2 regions of the Micrococcus sp. HG099 genome follow, and region 2 is predicted to be linked to the other one. Evidence: predicted binding sites of a transcription regulator. Region 2 holds the regulator's gene; the other holds the start of a gene.
What was found. The regulator HrcA, encoded in region 2, represses chaperone genes, less so after heat shock. The targets are predictions, from matches to a motif close to TTNGCACTCGNNNNNNNCGAGTGCNAA.

Region 1 (9,439 bases), on a different contig from region 2:
AAGAAGCCGAAGGGATCCGCGGAGGAGTGGACGGGCTCGGAGCTGGGCCCGGTGCTGGTGGTGGTCACGAAGGCGCCTTTCGGGACGGGTGTTTCCGCGATTCTATGCCCGGGGGTCAAACCGGCGACCCGGGTGCGGGCCACATCACAGGACCCCCGCACTGGGCCACGCAGGGACGAGACGGACGTCACCACGACGTCACATGTCGCAATCCGTTTCGGCGTCATGGTATTGGACCGCCTAACCTCCCCGGATGAGCACCGCACAGTCCTCCCCCGCACCGGCGCCCCGACGCCGGCTCCCCGCCTGGACGTCGAACTTCGGCTGGCAGATCGTCGCCGCCCTCGTCCTGGGCCTCGTCCTCGGCCTCGTCGCCCGCTCGATGGGCCACACCCCCGACTCCCCCACTTGGCTGGGCGAGACGCTGGCCACGATCGGCAGCGTCTACATCAGCATCCTCAAGGCCACGGTCATCCCGCTGGTCTTCTTCGCCGTCGTCGCCTCGATCGCCAACCTGGCCCAGGTGACCAACGCGGCCCGCCTCGCCGCCAAGACCCTGCTGTGGTTCGCCATCACCAGCCTCATCGCGGTGCTGATCGGCCTCGCCGTCGGCGTCGTGATGCAGCCCGGCGTCGGCACCGGCCAGAGCGCCCCCGGGTCTTACCAGGCCCGCGACGTGGGCTGGCTTGACTTCCTCACCTCCATGGTCCCGGCCAACTTCCTCGGCCTGACCGTGAAGAGCGCCGTGGGCGAGGACGGCGCCGTGGCCTCCTCCCCCACCTTCAACGTGCTGCAGATCCTCGTGATCGCGATCGTCGTCGGCATCGCCGCCCTCAAGGTCGGCGAGAAGGCCGCCCCGTTCCTCACGTTCTCCCGGTCCGTCCTGGCCGTCATCCAGAAGCTGCTGTGGTGGATCATCCGCCTCGCTCCGATCGGCACCGTCGGCCTGCTCGGCAACGCCGTGGCCTCCTACGGCTGGTCCACCATGGGCACGCTGGCGAAGTTCGTGGTGGCGATCTACGTGGGCCTGGCGATCGTCATGTTCGTGGTCTACCCCGTGCTCGCCCGCCTGCACGGCCTGTCCGTGAAGCAGTTCTTCACCGGCGTGTGGCCGGCCGTCCAGCTCGGCTTCGTCTCCCGCTCCTCGCTCGGCACCCTGCCGGTGACCCAGCGGGTGGCCGAGCGGAACTTCGGCGTCCCCACCGGCTACGCGGCGTTCGCCGTCCCGCTGGGCTCCACCACCAAGATGGACGGCTGCGCCGCCATCTACCCGGCCATCGCGGCCGTGTTCGTGGCCCAGTTCTACGGGATCGAGATGAGCCTGGGCCAGTACGCCCTCGTGGTGCTCGTCTCCGTGCTCGGCTCCGCCGCGACCGCCGGCACCACCGGCGCCACCGTGATGCTCACCCTCACCCTCTCCACCGCCGGCCTGCCGCTCGAGGGCCTCGCGCTGCTGCTCGCCGTCGACCCGATCGTGGACATGGGCCGCACCGCCACCAACGTGGCCGGCCAGGCGCTCGTGCCCGCCCTCGTGGCCAAGCAGGAGGGCATCCTCGACCAGGCCCGCTACGACGCCGAGCGCGTCGACATCATGGGCGAGGACGAGGAGGAGATCGTCGAGGCCCGCGCCCAGGACCGCGACGACGACCAGGACCAGATGGTCGGCGCCGCCGCCCGCCCCGCGCGGGACTGACCCCGGCCCGCCGGCCCGCTGGCGCGCGGCGCCTCGACGCCCCCGGAGCCCCGGAATCCCGTTTCGTGCGGGAAACGGGAGCCTCCGGGGGCGCTTTCGTGCAGGAAACGGGAGGCTGCCGGAGCACTTTCGTGCGGGAAACGGGAGGCTAGGCACGGGCGCCGACCCCGCCCCCGCCGCACGCCCCCGGACACGGGACCGGCCCCTCACCCGAAGGTGAGGGGCCGGTCCCGTGTGAACACGCGGATCAGTGCTGGTGCTCGTCCTCGTCCTCGGGCTTGTCCGCCACGAGGGTCTCGGTGGTCAGCACGAGGGCCGCGATGGAGGCGGCGTTGGCCAGCGCGGAGCGGGTCACCTTGACCGGGTCGATCACGCCGTCGGCGATCAGGTCGCCGTAGACGCCGGTCTTCGCGTTGAAGCCGTGGTTCGGCTCCAGCTCGGCGACCTTGGAGACCACCACGTAGCCGTCCTCGCCCGCGTTCTGGGCGATCCAGCGCAGCGGCTGCTTCAGGGCCTTGCGGACGATGTCCACACCCACGGCCGCGTCACCGGTCAGGGCCTGGACGTCGGCGTCGGTGTCCAGCACGGACAGCGCGTTGATGAGCGCGGTGCCGCCGCCGGCCACGATGCCCTCCTCGAGGGCGGCGCGGGTCGAGGACACGGCGTCCTCGATGCGGTGCTTGCGCTCCTTGAGCTCCACCTCGGTGGCGGCGCCCACGCGGATCACGCCGATGCCGCCGGCGAGCTTGGCGAGGCGCTCCTGGAGCTTCTCGCGGTCCCAGTCGGAGTCGGTGGCGGCCGACTCGGCCTTGATCTGGGCGACGCGGGCCTCCACGTCCTCGGCAGAGCCGCCGCCGTCGACGATGGTGGTCTCGTCCTTGGTCACGGTGATGCGGCGGGCGGAGCCGAGCACGTCCAGGTCGGCCTGCTCGAGCTTCATGCCGAGGTCCGGGGAGACCACCTGGGCGCCGGTGAGGACGGCGATGTCCTGCAGCATGGCCTTGCGGCGGTCGCCGAAGCCCGGGGCCTTCACGGCCACGACGTTCAGGGTGCCGCGGATCTTGTTGACCACGAGGGTGGACAGGGCCTCGCCCTCGATGTCCTCGGCGATCACGAAGAGCGGGCGGCTGGCCTGCAGCACCTTCTCCAGCACGGGCAGGAGCTCCTGCACGTTGGAGATCTTGCCGGAGTTGATCAGGACGTACGGGTCCTCCAGCACGGCCTCTTGACGCTCGGCGTCGGTGACCATGTACGGGGACAGGAAGCCCTTGTCGAACTGCATGCCCTCGGTGACGTCCAGCTCGGTGGAGGTCGTGGAGGACTCCTCGATGGTGATCACGCCGTCGGTGCCCACGGTGTCGAACGCGCGGGCCAGCAGCTCGCCGACCTCGTCGTTCTGGGCGGAGATGGCGGCCACGTGGGCCACCTCCTTGCCCTCGACCGGGCGGGCGTTCTCCTGGAGGCGCTGCTCGACGGCGGCCACGGCCACCTCGATGCCCTTCTTGACCTCGCCGGGGGCCGCGCCGGCGGCGACCTGGCGCATGCCCTCGTTCACCAGGGCCTGGGCCAGCACGGTGGCGGTGGTGGTGCCGTCGCCCGCGATGTCGTTGGTCTTGGTGGCGACCTCCTTGGCGAGCTGGGCGCCCATGTTCTCGTACGGGTCGTCGAGCTCCACCTCACGGGCGATCGTGACGCCGTCGTTGGTGATGGTGGGGGCGCCCCACGCCTTGTCGAGCACCACGTTGCGGCCCTTGGGGCCGAGGGTGACCTTGACGGTGTCGGCGAGCTTGTCGATGCCGGCCTGGAGGGCGCGGCGTGCGTCGTCGTTGAAAGCCAGCTGCTTGGCCATGACGGACGCTCCTTTCGTTCAGGGAGTCAGGGGGTGCGGGGACGCGAGGGGCCCGGGGCGCGCGCACCGGTGCGGTGCGCGCCGCTCACCGGGCCCGTCGCGGCGGGGTCACTTGGTGACGACGGCCAGCACGTCGCGGGCGGAGAGCACCAGGTACTCCTCGCCGCCGACCTTGACCTCGGTGCCGCCGTACTTGGAGTACAGCACCACGTCGCCCTCGGCGACGTCGACGGGCACGCGGTTGCCGTTCTCGGCGACCCGGCCCGGGCCCACGGCCACGACCTGGCCCTCCTGCGGCTTCTCCTTGGCGGTGTCCGGGATCACGAGGCCGGACGCGGTGGTCTGCTCGGCCTCCAGGGGGCGGACAACGATGCGATCCTCGAGGGGCTTGATGGAGACAGACATGCTGCACACTCCTTCTTCGTCGACGTGCGGCTCCGGCGGGCTCGCCGGTCCGCTGATGCTGTGGTCTGCGGGTGCGCCACGGGCGTCAGACCCTCCGTCGTCGCGGTGCCGGACGGTCCACCTCGGGCATTGGCACCCGGTACCCCCGAGTGCCAGTCCAGACTCTACTCCGGGTTTTGGCACTCCTTCAACATGAGTGCCAGCCGTGTCCGCCAGGGGCGGAGGGGCCGTGGCGGGGCGGCTCTCGGGGCGGGGCGGCCGCCGCCGGGCCGCTCCCCCGGCTGCTGGCCCACTGCCCCTCTCCCCGGCCGACCTCCCAGCCCGGTCCCGCCGGACCGTTCCCCCTCCACTTTCTGTCCGGCCGTTCCCCCGTCCCGCCCGGTGGCGTTGCGCTCACAACACGCCGTCGGCCGGTCCGTCGTGCGGCGCGTCATGAGCGCAACGGGCGCTGCGGGCCCCTGTTGCGCCGGGCCTCCGTCGTCGGGCACTCCTGCACAGCCCACGCCCGGCCGCATCGTGTCCACGGCGCCCGCCGCCCCGGCGCCTCCGGGGCCGTCGTCCAGGGAGCATCTCCCCCATGACGACGACGTCCCGCACCCGCCTGCCTCCGCTTCCGCTCGTCTTCACCGTGGCCGAGGCTCGCACCAAGGGCGCGAGCCGGTCCCGGTTGCGGCGCCTGGACCTGGCAGTGCCGCTGCACGGCGCCCGCGTCCAGTCCGTGGGCACTCCCCCGACCTGGACCGGGCTCGGCTTCGCCGCCCCGCCGCACTCCTGGAGCGTCGAAGATCTGACCGCCCTGCAGCGCCTGCGGCCGGACGCGGTGCTCTCCCACGCCACCGCCGCCCACCTGCACGGGATCCCCCGCCCCCTGGACCGTGCCGTCGACGCCCCCGAGCCCGTCTCCGTCTCGACTCCCCGCGACGTCCGCCGTCCCGGCGTGCGGGTGCACCGCCGGACCGTGCCGCCGGAGCACAGGAGCGTGGTCCACGGGCTCACGGTCACGAGCCCGGAGCGGACCTGGGCGGATCTGTGCGCCCTCCGTCCGCGCTGGGATGAGGCGGACCTCGTCGCCGCCGGCGACCATCTCGTCCGGCACCCGTGGGCGGGCGGCGGGCGGCTTCCGCCGCGCACCACCGTCGAACGCCTGGCCGAGGTCCTCGAGGCGCTCGCCCCGTTCCACGGCGTCGGCCGGGCCCGTGCCGCCCTGGGGCGGGTCCGCGTCGGAGCGGACTCCGCCATGGAGACCCACGCCCGCCTGGCGCTCATCGACGCGGGCCTGGGCGAGCCCCTGCTCCAGCACAAGGTCGCCCCCGACGATCCCGCACTGGCCGAGTCGGACCTGTACTTCGCCGACCTCCGGGTCGCCCTCGAGTACGACGGCGAGCATCACCTCGACCGGCAGCAGCAGGCCCGGGACGCGCGCCGGGACCGGCGCCTGCTCTCCTACGGCGTGACGCCGATGCGGATCACCGCTGCGGACCACGCCGAGGGCTACCGCAGCGTCATCGCCCAGCTGCAGCAGCGCCGTCGTGCTCACGACTCGCCGTCTGAGGAAACGGCACGCGGCGAGTCGTGAGCGCAACGCCGGGCGAGGACGCGAGGAGCGGAGCTGGAGCCCGCCCCGCCCCGCTCCCCCGAAGCACCCGGCCCCGCTCCCCCGCGGCCGTCAGTAGTACACGGCCAGGGGTCCGTGCGGGCCGTCGACCACGTTGCACGGGGTGCGGAAGATGCGCTCGAGCACCTCGGGGCGCAGGATCTCGCCGGGGGTGCCCGTCTCCACCACCTGGCCGTCGCCCATGGCCACGATGTGGTCGGCGTAGCGGGCGGCGAAGTTGATGTCGTGCAGCACGATCACCACGGTGCGGCCCAGCTCGTCCGCGGCTCGGCGCAGCTGCTGCATCATCTGCACGGAGTGCTGCATGTCCAGGTTGTTCAGCGGCTCGTCAAGCAGCACGTACTCGGTGTTCTGGGCGAGCACCATGGCCACATACGCGCGCTGGCGCTGGCCGCCGGAGAGCTGGTCCAGGTAGCGGTTCTCGAAGGGGCCGAGGTTGAGGAAGTCGATCGCCTCGGACACGTACCGCTCGTCCTCGAGCGTGAGGCGCCCCCGCGTGTACGGGTAGCGGCCGAAGCCCACCAGCTGGCGCACGGTCAGCCGAGTGACGAAGTGGTTCTCCTGGCGCAGGATCGACAGGGTCTGGGCGATCCGGCGCGACGGCGTCGAGGTGATGTCCTGCCCGCCCACGGCGATCGTGCCGCCGTCCACGTCCTGGAGCCGGCCGATCATGGTCAGCACCGTGGACTTGCCGGCCCCGTTGGGTCCGACGAGCGCGGTGATGCCCCCGGCCTCGATGTCGAGGTCCACGGGTCCGATGCACACCTCGTCGCTGTGGCGCTTGACCACGCCGCGCAGCTCGATCACAGACGTCCCTTTCTCATCACGACGATCAGGAAGGTGATGCCGCCGACGAGCTCGATGATCACCGTGACCGCACCTCCCGCGTAGAACACGTGCCGCAGCACGAAGTAGGCGAGGGTGAGCACCGCGTACGCGCCGAGGGCGGCCACGGGCAGCACCATGCGGTGGTCATGGGTGTCCACCAGGCTGTACGCCAGCGTGGCCACCAGGAACCCTAGGAAGGTCATGGGCCCCACGAGCGCGGTGGTCATGGCCATGAGCACGGACACCAGCAGCAGGGTGACCATCAGCTCGCGCCGGTGGTGCAGCCCGAGGTTGGAGGCGGAGTCCGCGCCGAGCGCCAGCACGTTCATACGCCGCGAGCGCAGCCACAGCACCAGGCACACGACGACGACGATCGGCGCGGCGATCGCCACGTACTCGGACCGCGCGTTGGAGATGTTGCCGAAGAGCCGGGCGGAGAGCACATCGAACGAGTTGGGGTCCAGCAGCCGCTGCATGAACGTGCTGAGCGCGGCCAGGCCGCCGCCGAGCACGACGCCCACCAGCAGCATCAGGTGGATGGACCCGTAGGGCCGGGAGAGCAGCCACGAGTAGAGCAGGGTGGCCAGCACCACCATGAGCGCCGCCTGGGCCAGGAACGGCCCGGTGCCGGTGACCACGCCGATCCCCGCGGCGCCGAGCACGTACACGGCGCCCGTCTGGACGGCGGTGTACAGCGCCTCGAAGCCCATGATCGACGGCGTGATGATGCGGTTGCCGGTGACGGTGTGGAAGCTGACGGTGGCGAACGAGTGGCACAGCGCCACGATCGCGATCACGCCGAGGGAGTCGAGCCGCATGCCGGCGATCATCCAGAACGCGCGGGATCCGGGCTCGGCCTCGTTGCCCCACAGCAGGATGCCGGCGGTGGAGAGCACGGCGACGACGGCGAGGACGGCCACCACGACGACGTAGCGGTCGCGGTCCCGGCGGGTGGTGAACGCGCCGGAGGTCCGGGGGGCGTCGGCCTCGGCGGGGCCGGCGGCGGTGGAGCCGCCGACGGGGGCGGGGATCCGCCCGGGGCGCATGGTCGAGGGCTCAGCCATGCTTGGCCTGCCGGATCAGGAGTCCGAGGAAGACGACGGCGCCCACGAGGCCGAGGATCAGGGAGATCGGCACCTCGAAGGGGGCGATCACGGTGCGTCCGATCAGGTCGCACACGATGACCACCCAGATGCCGACCATGACCACCCACGGCAGGTTCGTGCGCAGGTTGTCGCCGCGCACCATGGAGACGATGTTGGGCACCACGAGCCCCAGGAAGGGCAGGGCGCCGATCACCACCGTCACCACGCCGGTGGCCACGGCCACCATGGCCACGCCGGTGAGGATCACCGCGTTGTAGTTGAGGCCCACGTTGGTGGCCACGTCCTTGCCGAGGCCGGCCACGGTGAAGCGGTCGGCGATCACGAACACGGCCACGCAGACGACCAGCACGAGGAACAGGAGCTCGTAGCGGCCGCGCACCACGGAGGTGAAGGAGCCGGCGAACCACGCCCCGACCTGCTGGAGCATGTCCGTCTGCAGGGCGAGGAAGGTGGAGGCGGCGCCGACGACGGCGCCGAGCATGATGCCCACGATCGGCACGATCAGGGAAGACTGCAGCCGCACGCGGCGCAGGAAGAGGAAGAAGACCATGGTCCCGACGAACGCGAAGAGCACGGCGCCGGTCATCCGGGTGACGATGCTCGCCCCGGGGATCAGGATCATGGTGACGAGCAGCCCCAGCCCGGCCCACTCGGTGGTGCCAGTGGTGCTGGGCTCCACGAAGCGGTTCTGTGTCATGAGCTGCATGATCAGGCCGCACATGGCCATGGAGGCGCCGGCCAGCACGAGGGCGACCGTGCGCGGGACGCGCGTGATGGCGAACATCTCGCGCCCACCCTCCGCGCCGACGTCGTAGACGCCCACGAAGAGGGAGACCACGGCCAGGAGCACGGTCACGGCGACGCCGGCCAGCAGCGGCCAGGTGCGCTGCCAGCGGGAGCGCTGGGGGCGGAGGACGGCGGGGGGTACCCAGCACACGCGTTCGCCCGGACCGGGCTCGGGGAGCCGGGTCCGGGCGTCGGCGACACCGGGGTGCAGGGCGGTCACCGGGCGCCTTCGAAGGCCTTCGCGAGGTCGTCCATCACGGTGGTGTAGTTCTGGATGTCCTCGGCGACGTAGAAGTCCTGGGGCAGGTAGACGATGTTGCCCTCCTTGACGGCGGTCACGTCCTTGAGCGCCTCGGAGCGCTCGATGAGCTCGGCGGCGGTGGCGTTGGCCTCGCCGGTGGCGGCGTCCCGGTCCATGACGATCAGCCAGTCCGGGTTGGACTGGGCGATGGCCTCGACGGAGATGTCGTCGCCCTGGTGGTTGTCGGAGCCGGCCTGCTCGAGGGCCGGGGTGAGGCCGAGGATGTCGAACATCGGGCCGATGGAGCGGCCGGTGCCCGGGGCCACGTAGGAGAGCTCGCCGCCGGTGGAGATCAGGCCCATGACGGTCTGCTCGGAGTCGTAGGCCTCCTTGGCCTTCGCGACGGCGTCGTCGAACTCCTTGTTGAGCGCCGCGGCGTCGTCCTGGTGGCCGGTGGCCTCGCCCAGGAGCGTCGTGAGCTCCTTGAGGCCCTCGTCCATCGGCTTCTGCTTCGGGTCGAAGTTCGTGTCGATCACGGCGGCGTCGCCGGTGAGCTCGTCGATCTCGGCCTTGCGCTCGTTGAAGCGCTGGCCGTTGAAGACGACGTCGGGCTCGGCGGTCACGAAGACCTCCATGTCCGGCTCGCGGTGGTTGCCGATGTCGGCCACCTCGTCGTCCTGGAGGTAGCCGGGGCCGCCCTCGCCCTTGAACATGAGCTGCTTGGGGGCGGCGGAGAGCTCGACGCCCCACTCGTCCAGGGTGCGGAAGGTGCGGTTGTCCGTGGTGATCACGGAGTCGATCTCCTCCGGCAGGGTGATCTCCGCGCCGGACATGTCCGTGACGGTGGCGCCCGCCGCGACGCCGTCGCCCGCGGGGGCCGAGGCCGAGCCGGAGCCCGCGGCCGAGCCGGTGTTCG
Region 2 (7,111 bases):
GGCGCCGTCGTCGGGCGCGGCGGCCAGACCGGCCACGCCGGTCCCGGAGACGTGGCCGCGGACCTCGGGGACACGGGCGCGGCGGGCCTGCTTGGCGGCCGCGCGCGCCGTGTCGGCCCACTTCTGCCGAGCCTTCTCGGCCTTGGGGCCCTTCCAGCGCACGATGGAGCGCTCGGCCTCCCACGGCACCACGGCGTCCACGCCGAGCTCGACGGCGGCCTGGACGGCCATGAGGTCCCGGTCGCCCTTGGCCAGGGCCTGGACGAGCACGAGGGCCGGGACGGCGGCGGGCTCCTCGTCGACCGCGTCCAGGCGCACCGTCACCGCGTCGGGGGCGGCGGCGAGCACGGTGCCGTGGCCGCGGACCCCGGAGCCGTCCGCGAGCAGGACCGACTCCCCCGGCGCGAGCCGCATCGAGGCGGCCGCGTGCCGGGCCTCGGGGCCGCCGAAGGAGACCTCGGCGCCCGGCGCCGCGCCGGTCAGCGCGCCCGGCTCGAGGTGGAACAGGGGCGCGGTCACAGGTTCCTCAGGTTCTCCCGCAGCCGGGCGAACATGCCGCGGGCCGGGGGCGTGCCGTGCACGACCTCCTCGCCGCGCAGCTCGGCCAGGCGCTCGAGCAGCTCGCGCTGCTCGTCGTCGAGGTCGGTCGGCGTGGTGACGACGACGTCCACCTTGAGGTCGCCGCGGCCCTGGCCGCGCAGCCGTCCCACGCCGAGGCCGGCGAGGGTCTCCACGTGGCCGGACTGCACGCCCGGCTCGAGGCGGACGGTCTGCTCGCCGTCGAGGGTCGCCAGGGTGACCGTGGTGCCGAGGGCGGCCGCGGCCATGGGCACGGTGACGGTGGTGGCGAGGTGGTCACCCTCGCGGCGGAACGTCTCGTGCGGGCGCACGGCGATCTCCACGTAGAGGTCGCCGTTCGGGCCGCCGCCGGGGCCGGCCTCGCCGCGGCCGGCGAGGTGGATGCGGGTGCCGTCGTCCACGCCGGCGGGGATGCGCAGGGTGAGCGGGATGCGGGTGCGCACGCGGCCCTGGCCGGCGCACTCGTGGCAGGGGTCGGGGATGACGGTGCCGAACCCCTGGCAGGCGGGGCAGGCCTCCGTGGCCATCACGGTGCCCAGCAGGGAGCGCATGGGGCGCTGGATCATGCCGTGGCCCTGGCAGGTCTGGCAGGTCTCGGGCTCGGTGCCGGGCTCGCAGCACGAGCCCTCGCAGCGCTCGCAGCGCACGGCCGTGTCCAGAGTGATGGTCTGCTCGCCGCCGAACACGGCGTCCTCGAGGTCGATCGGGGCGGTCACGAGCGCGTCCTGGCCCCGGCGCGCGCGGCTGGCCGGACCGCCGCGGCCGCCCTGGCCGGCGGCGTTCATGAACGTCTCGAAGATGTCGGCGAAGCCGCCGAAGCCCCCGCCCCCGCCGAACCCGCCGGGGAAGCCGGACTGGCCGTTCTCGTTGCCGGTGGTGTCGTAGGCGCGACGGCGGCCCTCGTCCGAGAGGACCTCGTAGGCGTGGGAGATGCGCTTGAACTGCTCGGCGGCCTCCGGGTCCGGGTTCACGTCCGGGTGGTGGGTGCGGGCCAGCTTGCGGTAGGCCCGTCGGATCTCCTCGGTGCTGGCGTCGCGGCTAACGCCGAGGGTCGCGTAGTGGTCGGTCACGGTGGGGTCTTCCTCTCAGGACGAGCGGGACGTGCAGGGGGTGCGGGTTCGGGCCCGGCGGGCGGGACGCGGCGGGCGCCCCTCAGGTGGTCAGGATGCGGGAGAGGTACCGGGCGATGGCGCGGACGGCGGCCATGGTGCCCGGGTAGTCCATCCGGGTGGGGCCGACGACGCCGACCTTGGCCACGGCGCCGGGTCCGTAGGCGGCGGCCACCACCGAAGTGTCCGCGAGGGAGCCGGCGTTCTCGGAGCCGATGCGCACGGACACCCCGTGCGCGTCGTGCTCCATCTCCGTGAGCAGGCGCAGCAGCACCACCTGCTCCTCGAGCGCCTCGAGGATGGGCCCGATGGACGCGCCGAAGTCCCCGGTGGAGCGGGCCAGGTTCGCGGTGCCGGCCATCACGATCCGGTCCTGGCGGCCGGCCTCGAGCAGCGCGTGCACGGCCCCGGCCACCAGGGCCGCGGCGTCGCGGTGCTCGGGGCGCATGCGGACCACCGCGGCGTCCACCACGGCGGCGGCCTGGGCGGGGCCCAGGCCGAGCACGGCGTCCAGCAGCAGCCCGCGCACCACGGCGAGGTCCGCCTCGGGCAGGGGCGTCTCCAGCACCACGTGGCGCTGGTCCACGCGCCCGGTGGAAAGGATGAGCACCACGAGCACGCGGGCCGGGGTCAGCGGGACGAGCTCGAGGTGGCGCACCGTGGAGCCGTCCTCGTGGGGGAACTGCGCCACCGCGACCTGCTGGGTCAGCTGCGCCAGCAGGCGCACCGTGGTCTCCATCATGTGCTCGGTGTCGGTGGAGGGGTCCAGCAGGGTGCGCACGGCCCGGCGCTCGGCCGGGGAGAGCGGCTTGACCTCGGAGAGCCGGTCCACGAACACGCGGTACCCCTTGTCCGTGGGGACCCGTCCGGCCGAGGTGTGCGGGGCCACGATGAGTCCCTCCTCCTCGAGGGCGGCCATGTCGTTGCGCACGGTGGCCGAGGACACGCCGAGGGCGTGCCGCTCCACCAGGGCCTTGGAGCCCACGGGCTCGCGGCGGGCCACGTACTCCTCCACGATCGCCTGGAGCACCTGGAGGCGGCGGGGCTGCTCCGTCATCTCGGTCCTCCTCTGTCTTCGCGGTCCCGGCCGGGCGCCGGCGGCTCATGACTGGCACTCCGGCACCTCAAGTGCTGATCCTATCGCCCGGTCCGCGCCGGGCGCCCGCGTCCCGGGGGCGGCTTCGCTCACGGTGATCGCGCCGGCCCGTTGCTACCGTGCCCTCCCATGGACTGGAGCAGCTGGGGCCCCGCGGGCCATGAGGAGATGACGCGGCGTCCCGGGCGCCCCGCGCGGGACGTGCCCGCCGCGCCGGGCACCGTGGTGGAGGACGTGGCCTCCGGGTTCACCGGCGCCGTGATCCGCGTGGAGCGCGCCGGCGGCGTGCACACGGTGGTGCTGGAGGACCGCCGGGGCGTGCGCCGCGGCTTCCCCCTCGGCGGCGGCTTCTGGATCGACGGCGAGCCCGTCACCCTGGTCCTCCACGTCGCCTCCGCCCCGCGCCCGCCCGCCCGCACCGCCTCCGGCTCGCGCCGGGTCGAGGGCGTCCGGGCCCGCACCGCGCGCGCCTCGCGCATCTGGGTCGAGGGCGTGCACGACGCCGAGCTGGTGGAGAAGGTCTGGGGCGAAGACCTGCGCCTGGAGGGGATCGTCGTCGAGCCCCTGCACGGCGTGGACGACCTCGCCGGGGCGATCGCCGCCTTCGACCCCGGTCCCCGACGCCGGCTGGGGATCCTCGTGGACCACCTCGTCCCCGGCTCCAAGGAGGAGCGGATCGCCGCCGAGGCCATGCGCGTGCCCGGTTCCGCCGGCAACGTGCTCATCCTCGGCCACCCCTACGTGGACGTGTGGCAGGTCATCAAGCCGGCCGTCCTGGGCATCCCGGCCTGGCCCGTGGTCCCCAAGGGCCAGGACTGGAAGACCGGCGTGCTCCAGGGCCTGGGCTGGCCCCACGGCACGAAGGAGGCCACGGGCCTGGGCTGGAAGCGGCTGCTGTCCCACGTGGGCAGCTACGCGGACCTCGAGCCCTCGCTGCTGGGACGGGTGGAGGAGCTCATCGACTTCCTCACCGCCGAGCCGGAGCGCTGAGCGGCCCCCGACTCCCGCGGCCGGTCCGGGCGCCGCGCTATGCTGACCCATGCCCCCGAGCCCGGCCCACGCGGACCGGGCCACGCGACCGATCAGGAGCCCCTCGTGAACCCCAGCGCGCAGCCCGACGCCGGCCGCCCCGGCCACGAGCCGCCCGCCTGGCTGGCCTCCGCCGGCGGCCGGGCCACCCCGCTCACGGCCAAGCAGGACCGGGACCGCGCGGCCCTGGCCCACCTGAGCCTCGCGTTCGGCGTCCTCGGCCCGCTCGTGGTGTGGCTGCTCTACCGGGACCGCGGGCCGTTCACCTCCCAGGAGTCCAAGGAGGCCCTGAACTTCTCCGGGCCGCCGACCCTGATCACCACGCTGTTCTTCTTCCTCGCGCTGCTGCCCGTGATCGGCGCGATCTTCGCGATCCTCGGCGCACTCTCCTGGGCCGTCATGTCCGTGTACGGCGTCATGGGCGCCTCGCACGTGTCCAAGGGCCGGCCCTTCCGCTACCCGTTCAACCTGCGCATCCTGCGCTGACGTCCGGTCCGCGCCGCGCGAACGCGGCGGCGCTCGGGCGCGCCGGGCGAGGTCGGGCCGAGCGGGGTCCCGCGGCTCAGAACCCGGCCAGCGCGCGCACGATCGCGTCGTTGCGCAGCCGGCCCTGCAGCGTGGGCACCAGCCGCCCGGCCAGCGCCGCGCGGCCGTCCAGCAGCCCCGCGGCGATCAGCTCGGCCGTGACCCGGCGGACGCGCTCGGCGTCGCCGGGCTCGTCCGAGACCGCCTCCGCGGCCGGCAGCCCCTCCGAGGTCCGCGCGGCCAGCATGATCCGCTCGAGCCGGCGCGCCGCGGCGTCGGGCTGCTCCCGCCCCACAGCGGGCGTGACCCCGGTGGCCAGGCGCTGGGCGTAGGCGGCGGGGTGCTTCGCGTTCCAGAAGCGGACGCCGGCCACGTGCGAGTGCGCGCCGGGGCCGATCCCCCACCAGTCCTGGTCCTCCCAGTAGGCCACGTTGTGCCGGGCCCGGTGGACGCCGGCGCCCTCCGGATCGTGCGCCCAGTTGGAGACCTCGTACCAGCGGAACCCCGCCGCGCCCAGGATCTCCTCGGCGAGCAGGTACTTGTCCGCCTGGTCGTCCGGGTCCACGTCCGCGACCTCGCCGCGGGCCACCTGGGCGCCGAGCTTCGTGCCCTCCTCCACGATCAGCGAGTACGCGCTCACGTGGTCGGGGGCCAGCTCGACGGCGGCGTGCAGGGTGTCCCGCCAGTCCTGCAGGGACTCTCCCGCGGTGCCGTAGATCAGGTCCAGGGACACCTCGAGCCCGGCGTCGCGGGCCGCGGCGACGGCGGCCGGCACGGACTCGGGGCGGTGGGTGCGCTCCAGCGTGGCCAGCACGTGGGGCGCCGCCGACTGCATGCCCAGGGACAGGCGCGTGAAGCCGCCCGCGGCGAGCTCCCGGGCGTACTCCGGGGTGACGGTGTCCGGGTTGGCCTCGGTGGTCACCTCGGCCCCGGGGACGATCCCGAACCGCTCCACGGCCTCGCGCAGGATCCGCACGAGGTCCGCCGCGGGCAGCAGCGTGGGCGTGCCGCCGCCGAAGAACACCGTGTGCAGCGGGCGGGCCGGCACGGCCGACGCCTCGAGGGCGCGCTGCGCGAAGCCCAGCTCCGCCACGGCGGACTCCCAGTAGTCGCCGCGGCCGGCGCCGGGGCCGAGGTCCACGGCCGTGTACGTGTTGAAGTCGCAGTAGCCGCACCGCACGGTGCAGAAGGGCACGTGGACGTACAGGCTGAAGGTGCGCGCCGCGCCGTCCTCGGCCGCGCGCACCCGCTCGCCGACGGCGGCCGGCAGCCGGCCGTCGTCGGGCACGGGCGCGCCCAGGGGCAGGGCGGGCACTTACTTCTTCGCGGCCGAGTCGGCGCCGGCGCCGTCGGAGGACAGGGCGGCGATGAACGCCTCCTGGGGCACCTCCACGCGGCCGACCATCTTCATGCGCTTCTTGCCCTCCTTCTGCTTCTCGAGCAGCTTGCGCTTGCGGGAGATGTCACCGCCGTAGCACTTGGAGAGCACGTCCTTGCGGATCGCGCGGATGTTCTCGCGGGCGATGACGCGCGAGCCGATGGCGGCCTGGATCGGCACCTCGAACTGCTGGCGCGGGATGAGCTCCTTGAGCTTGCCCGTCATCATCACACCGTAGGAGTAGGCGTTGTCCTTGTGGGTGATCGAGGAGAAGGCGTCCACCTGCTCGCCCTGCAGGAGGATGTCCACCTTGACGAGGTCCGCCACCTGGTCGCCGTCGGCCTTCCAGTCCAGCGAGGCGTAGCCCTTGGTGCGGGACTTGAGCTGGTCGAAGAAGTCGAACACGATCTCCGCGAGCGGGATCCAGTAGCGGATCTCCACGCGCTCCTCGGAGAGGTAGTCCATGCCGCGCAGGTTGCCGCGCTTGGCCTGGCACAGCTCCATGACGGCACCGATGAACTCGGCGGGCACGATGATCGTGGCCGAGGCCATGGGCTCGCGCACCTCGTGGATCTTGCCCTCGGGGAACTCGGAGGGGTTGGTCACGGTGACCACCTCGCGGTCCTCCCGGGTGACCTCGTAGACCACGTTGGGGGCGGTGGAGATCAGGTCCAGGTTGAACTCGCGCTCGAGGCGTTCGCGCACGATCTCCAGGTGCAGCAGGCCCAGGAAGCCCACGCGGAAGCCGAAGCCGAGCGCCACGGAGGTCTCGGGCTCGTAGACCAGCGCGGCGTCGTTGAGCTTGAGCTTGTCCAGGGCGTCACGCAGCACGGGGTAGTCCGAGCCGTCGATCGGGTACAGGCCGGAGAACACCATCGGCTTGGGGTCCTCGTAGCCGCCGAGCTCCTCCGCCGCCGGCTTGGCGTGGTTGGTGACCGTGTCGCCCACCTTCGACTGGCGCACGTCCTTCACGCCGGTGATGAGGTAGCCCACCTCGCCCACGGCCAGGCCCTTCGTGGGCGTCGGCTCCGGGGAGGACACGCCGATCTCGAGGAGCTCGTGGGTGGCGCCCGTGGACATCATGCGGATCTTCTCGCGCGGGGAGAGCCGGCCGTCCACCACGCGGACGTAGGTGACCACGCCGCGGTAGGTGTCGTACACCGAGTCGAAGATCATGGCGCGCGCCGGGGCGTCCGCCTCGCCCTCGGGGGCGGGGATGGACCGGACCACACGGTCCAGCAGGTCCTCGACGCCGACGCCCGTCTTGCCGGACACGCGCAGCACGTCCTCGGGCTCGCAGCCGATCAGGGTCGCCAGCTCGGCCGCGTAGCGGTCCGGATCCGCGGCGGGCAGGTCGATCTTGTTGAGCACGGGGATGATCTCCAGCTCGTGCTC

Region 1: a site for HrcA is predicted at 4,124-4,150, ahead of groES (co-chaperone GroES). Genes of this name have one in related genera too.

Annotation. Positions count from the first base shown of each region.
Region 1 covers NZ_JANQCJ010000009.1:346-9,784, reverse strand. The annotation lists gene guaB (IMP dehydrogenase) at 1-68, opposite strand, end outside; gene NWP10_RS01810 (dicarboxylate/amino acid:cation symporter) at 254-1,693, shown strand; gene groL (chaperonin GroEL) at 1,941-3,542, opposite strand; gene groES (co-chaperone GroES) at 3,651-3,947, opposite strand; gene NWP10_RS01795 (hypothetical protein) at 4,525-5,523, shown strand; gene NWP10_RS01790 (ABC transporter ATP-binding protein) at 5,614-6,369, opposite strand; gene NWP10_RS01785 (iron chelate uptake ABC transporter family permease subunit) at 6,366-7,454, opposite strand; gene NWP10_RS01780 (iron chelate uptake ABC transporter family permease subunit) at 7,447-8,502, opposite strand; gene NWP10_RS01775 (siderophore ABC transporter substrate-binding protein) at 8,499-9,439, opposite strand, start outside.
Region 2 covers NZ_JANQCJ010000082.1:109-7,219, forward strand. The annotation lists partial or broken gene NWP10_RS08040 (16S rRNA (uracil(1498)-N(3))-methyltransferase) at 1-519, opposite strand, end outside; gene dnaJ (molecular chaperone DnaJ) at 516-1,649, opposite strand; gene hrcA (heat-inducible transcriptional repressor HrcA) at 1,732-2,745, opposite strand; gene NWP10_RS08055 (DUF3097 domain-containing protein) at 2,914-3,774, shown strand; gene NWP10_RS08060 (DUF4870 domain-containing protein) at 3,880-4,299, shown strand; gene hemW (radical SAM family heme chaperone HemW) at 4,376-5,653, opposite strand; gene lepA (translation elongation factor 4) at 5,654-7,111, opposite strand, start outside.